Dyadobacter pollutisoli: one gene and its partner. The protein of the gene in region 2 interacts with the protein of the main gene of each other region in a pairwise test. Links are inferred from orthologs where the notes say so. Each region holds a gene or a part of one and is shown on either strand. Other genes may lie near its edges.

The links.
Region 1: the proteins of sucD (region 2) and sucC interact in binary tests that used the Escherichia coli proteins (3 or more experiments, as listed by UniProt). The link is inferred for Dyadobacter pollutisoli from one-to-one orthologs.

Annotation. Positions count from the first base shown.
Region 1 is NZ_CP112998.1:7,645,098-7,648,006, forward strand. It holds sucC (ADP-forming succinate--CoA ligase subunit beta), read right to left. Parts: upstream 2,113-2,909; coding sequence 889-2,112; downstream 1-888. Other genes in the region: ON006_RS31855 (GntP family permease), read left to right, coding at 1-690; ON006_RS31860 (hypothetical protein), read left to right, coding at 748-900; ON006_RS31870 (ABC transporter ATP-binding protein), read left to right, coding at 2,203-2,865. UniProt on the Escherichia coli protein: Succinyl-CoA synthetase functions in the citric acid cycle (TCA), coupling the hydrolysis of succinyl-CoA to the synthesis of either ATP or GTP and thus represents the only step of substrate-level phosphorylation in the TCA.
Region 2 is NZ_CP112998.1:7,427,454-7,430,301, reverse strand. It holds sucD (succinate--CoA ligase subunit alpha), read left to right. Parts: upstream 1-909; coding sequence 910-1,788; downstream 1,789-2,848. Other genes in the region: ON006_RS30880 (DUF4271 domain-containing protein), read left to right, coding at 1,849-2,848; ON006_RS30890 (hypothetical protein), read right to left, coding at 204-806; azu (azurin), read right to left, coding at 1-99. UniProt on the Escherichia coli protein: Succinyl-CoA synthetase functions in the citric acid cycle (TCA), coupling the hydrolysis of succinyl-CoA to the synthesis of either ATP or GTP and thus represents the only step of substrate-level phosphorylation in the TCA.

The sequences.
Region 1 (2,909 bases), 220 kb from region 2 along the record:
CTTCGGGAAGAGCAGCTACCTCCCGCCTGGAAAGCATTCATGCCGATCGTATTGCCCATTTTGTTGATCACGCTGGCATCATTTGCCAAAATCCTGAATTTCCCAGAGGTATGGATCAAATGGCTGGGATTCCTGGGCAGCCCACTCGTTTCGTTTCTGCTGGCCATTTTTTTCAGCTATTCTTTATTTCCGGAGTATGCCGCCGAACGTATGATGTCTTGTTTCAAAAGTGGAATCGAACATTGCGGAACTACTCTGGTGTTGGTGGGTGCGGGGGGAGCATTTGGCGCGATATTAAAAGAAACTTCACTCAAAGAAATGGTTAGTCAATGGCTGTTACATAACGAAATGTCTGGCGGATATTTACTGATGATCGCATTTCTGATAGCAGCATTCTTCAAAACGGCGCAGGGGTCAACAACTTCCTCTATGGTGTTGACAACAAGTATATTAGCACCATTGCTGGCATCGCTGGGCTTTGTAACACCGATTCAGATTACATTAGTAGTGATGGCCGTAGGAAGCGGGGCTATGATTGTTTCCCATACCAATGATGCATGGTTCTGGGTCGTTTCACAGTTTACAGGAATTTCATCGAGAGATACTTATCGCACTCACACGATCCTGACGGGATTGCAGGGATTAGCAAGCTTTGCTACGACGATGGTGTTGTATTGGATATTGGGATAATGGATGCCTCCCGGATGGTGTCATATCGGGATGATATCGGAGATGGTATCGTACCGGATGGCATGGCGTCATGCCGGATGGGATGGTATCGTACCGGATGGCGATGGCGCCGTGCCGGATGGCGATGGTATCGTACCGGATGGCATGATAGCCCAGGACTTAAGTCCTGGGCTATTGGGTATGCGGTATGCGGATGGGTTAGACGCCTAACTCGGCCAGAACTTCTGATACCTTTGTTGCGGCTTCTTTGAATTCGATCGCTGAATATACTTTCAGGCCTGACTCATTGATGATACGTGCACCTTCTTCCGCATTGGTTCCCTGTAGACGAACGATGATTGGTACTGGAATCTCGCCAATCGCCTTGTAAGCTTCTACAACACCAGCTGCAACACGGTCGCAACGAACAATACCACCGAAGATGTTGATCAGGATAGCCTTTACATTAGGGTCTTTCAAAATGATACGGAAACCTGCTTCAACGGTACGGGCGTTAGCGCCACCCCCAACATCCAGGAAGTTAGCAGGCTCGCCGCCCGAAAGCTTGATAATATCCATGGTAGCCATCGCAAGACCGGCACCATTTACCATACAACCTACGTTTCCATCCAGTTTGACGTAGTTCAGGTTGTTAGCACCTGCTTCTACTTCCAAAGGATCTTCTTCGTTGGTATCGCGCATTTCAGCCAGTTCAGGGTGACGATACAATGCATTGTCATCCAGGTCAACTTTGGCATCAACGGCAAGGATTTTATTGTCAGATGTTTTCAAAACCGGGTTGATTTCGAACATCGCTGAATCACTTTCAATATAAGCTTTGTAAAGAGAGGTGATGAATTTCACCATTTCTTTGAACGCATCGCCTTCAAGGCCCAACGCAAAAGCTACTTTGCGTGCCTGGAATGGCTGCAAGCCTACTTTTGGATCAATCCACTCTTTCATGATCTTTTCAGGCGTATGCTCTGCAACTTCCTCAATGTCCATTCCACCTTCGGTGCTGGCCATGATCACATTACAGTTTTTACCGCGGTCAAGCAGGATAGAAAGATAGTACTCTTTCGGCTCGCTAGGTCCTGGATAATATACATCTTCGGCAATAAGCACTTTGTTGACACGCTTTCCATCGGGTCCGGTCTGATGCGTAACCAACACTTTGCCCAAAATATTATTGGATATGGTGCGCACATCTTCAACAGATTTTGCGAGGGCAACACCACGTTGTTCGGTTCCAACGATGCGGCCTTTTCCACGTCCACCTGCGTGGATCTGTGATTTTACAACATACCATTTGGTACCAGTCTGCTGGCTAAGCTCACGCGCAACTTCAACTGCCTTGTCCGGAGTGTCGGCTACGAGCCCTTCCTGAATACGCACACCGTATTTTTTAAGAACGCTTTTGCCTTGATATTCGTGAATATTCATGAGTATAAAAGTAAATTGGTATTTTCACGGCAAATTAAGGAATTAATCAAAACGGGCGTAGATTTCAGTCCAATTATCTTTCTTCTAAATATGAATTTACTTCAGGCGAGCGGGATCAGGCGGACATACGGTTCTTTACAGGTTTTGAAGGGAATTGATCTGGAAGTAAAAAAGGGTGAGGTAGTCGCGATAGTTGGTCCTTCGGGAGCGGGAAAAAGTACTTTTTTGCACATTCTGGGCACATTGGACAGGCCTGATGAAGGGCAGGTGCTCATAGAAGGAGTGAATGTATTTACTCAAAAAGATAAAGATCTTGCCAAATTCCGAAACGAAAAGATCGGTTTTATCTTCCAATTTCACAATCTGCTTGCCGAATTTACGGCGCTGGAAAATACCTGTATGCCAGGCTATATCAATGGGTTAGGTAATGAAAAGGAGATTATATCCAGAGGGAAAGAACTGCTGGAAATGCTTGGTCTTTCGGGTAGAATGGACCACTTGCCTTCGCAACTGTCAGGCGGTGAGCAACAAAGGGTAGCAGTGGCAAGGGCGCTGCTGAACAAGCCGTCGATCGTGCTTGCCGACGAACCCAGCGGTAACCTCGACTCACATAATGCTCTGGATCTACACCAGTTGTTTTTCAAGCTGCGCGACGATTTCGGACAAACTTTCGTGATTGTGACCCACAACGAAGAATTGGCAGAAATGGCAGACCGGCGACTGGTCATGCAGGACGGAATGATGCTCCCATAAAAATATTTTTACTCAAATGTGTGACCACGTTTCGATGCTAACGT
Region 2 (2,848 bases):
GCTGGCAGGGGATACTTTTGCCTCAACAGGGTTCATTGTAACAGCTCCGAAAGCCAAAACTGAGGCAAGAAGCATTACGCCATACTTAGTCCTTTTCATATTCTGAGTATTAGTAAACTTGTTTGTTTTAAATTAACTGACGCAATTTACAACACGGCTTTTTAAAAATACAATTCATTAACAATTGTTTGAAAACTAAAACGTCAGAACAGGACCTTATACTGATCCCTGACGGCCCTGCCTACGCAAATTACCGAAAGCACCATCATATAATGGTTAATATCCACAGGGTCCATCGGAATGGGCAACCTGCCCGACTTGGTGGAAAGTGCCAGCAGCATCATTGAGAATACCACCCAGAGTGCGCTTTTCTGCCGACTTGCCAGTCCCACGCAGGAGATCAGTAATGTGATCAGGATACACAGTGATTTAATGATCAATCCCACATACTCCACATTGAACCAGGTAATGCAGTAAAATAGCAGCAGGCCAAGGCCAAGGGTTGAATAAAATAGAAAATTACCTCCCTGGTATCGCATGATCAGGCACCACGATGCCGATACCAGGCAAAACGCTCCCAAAGTCATTTCTCCCGCAACAATTACTCCACGCACTTTCTCGAGACTCTGCACACCTGCGTATACAAGCAGGTCCGTCAACGCGACGAGTGAAATACTGAACAGGAATATTCCCCAGAGCCATCTGGTAATAGCAGGTTGCTCATTGAAATATCTGAAAAAAATAAACAGGCTCGTGAAGCTTAAAACAAGATTGGAAAATATATGAGGATTGCTAAGTATATCCATAAAATGGCGTCAAATTATCAAAAAAGCAATTTACAAATTCTGGTTACATTTTGCTACTTCGTGCTTTTCGTTCTACTTTTACCAAAAAAACTGATTTACCAACATGAGCGTTTTAGTTAATAAAAATTCTAAGATTATAGTTCAGGGATTTACTGGTTCGGAAGGGTCTTTTCATGCCCAGCAGATGATCGAATACGGTACTAATGTTGTAGGTGGTGTAACTCCTGGCAAAGGCGGGCTATCTCATTTGGAAAGACCTGTTTTTAACACGGTTGACCTTGCAGTACGTGCCACCGGTGCAGACGTCGCCATCATTTTCGTTCCGCCGGCATTTGCCGCTGACGCAATCATGGAAGCCGCGGATGCTGGTATCGGCGTAATCGTTTGTATCACTGAGGGTATCCCTACCAAAGACATGATGCAGGCGAAAGAATATATCAAAAGTAAAAATTGCCGTTTGATAGGCCCTAACTGCCCTGGGATTATTACCGCAGAGGAATGTAAGGTAGGTATCATGCCAGGCTTTATCTTCAAAAAAGGAACGATAGGGCTTGTATCAAAATCAGGTACATTGACTTACGAAGCGGTTGATCAGCTGACACGTTCAGGATTGGGACAAACTACGGCGATCGGTATCGGTGGTGACCCTATCATTGGTACAACTACTAAAGAAGCGGTTGAGCTGCTAATGAACGACCCTGAGACAGAAGCGATCGTCATGATCGGTGAAATCGGTGGTAGCATGGAAGCCGAGGCTGCACATTATGTGAAATCAACAGGTAACAAAAAACCGGTTGTAGGATTTATCGCCGGACAAACTGCTCCAAAAGGCCGTCGTATGGGCCATGCTGGTGCTATCATCGGCGGTGCTGACGATACAGCAGAAGCTAAAATCAGGATCATGAAAGAATCAGGTATCTTTGTAGCGGAGTCACCTGCCCTGATCGGTGAAACCATGTTGATCGCCCTTGGAAAGAAATAGTTACCTGCTTACATATAACTTGATAAGAGGGCTGGGGAAACCCCGCCCTTTTTTATACTGATGAAGTCCATATTTTCACCTATTTATTGGGCTTTTTTTACAGCACTTTTGCTATTCGGAACATTTGCTCAAAGCGCCGTCAAGGTCACGCCTCCCGAGCAGTTTTTCCCCATTTACAATTATCAGAACGACTGGCTGGTATATAATGGTCAGTACAAAAACTATGTCCCGTTCTCACAGGGGATCAATGAAGGAACCCGGTTTGTAAGTCTTTACATTGACTTGGTTAAAAACAGAAGATATTCGCTGCTCCTCAATGCTGACAATGAAAGTTACCTGTTTCTGGAAGGTGCTTTGCAAAACAAAATTACGCCGGATCAATGGCAGGAACTCAATATAGACAGCCTCTACAAGTTTTATAAGAAAGACGAGTTGCTGCTGACGATCTATGGCAGCCCGGGAATAGTCGATAAAACCGTCCTCCTGTGCCATGAAAAAAAGCAAAATGAGAAAGGTATAGCGCCAAATACCAGTTCTAATTTTATTAATATTAAACCGATCTCTTTTTCACCGTTCGGTAACTTTGCCGCCATTGCTCTTATCATCATACTGATCCTGAATGCATGGATTTTCAACCTGAATCCGCTTTCATTTATCCGTTTGATAAATCCAATTGAATTCTTCAATAACGATCCGCGGGACCAGCTTTCCAAAATAAACAAACCATATAGTAATACTGTCATTTTCTTCGTCATTATCAGCTCAATGATGATGAGTTTCCTGGTAGTGTTTTGCTCGGCCAACAGACTTAATCTGTTTTCAGTAAGCACTATTTTATCCGAAAAATCCAATACGCTCCAAATTCTGGGTGATTTCTCCCTCCTGACGGTGATCTTTTTCCTGTTGGTTTATGCCAAATATATATGCATGGTGCTGGCAGGAAATATGCTGAACCTTGATAAACAGGTCGACACTATTTTTATTAAAATAGTGCAATCCTCCTATCTCTTTTACGCCTGCATTTTCTTGCTTGTTTTCACATTGGGTTTCAACCATATCA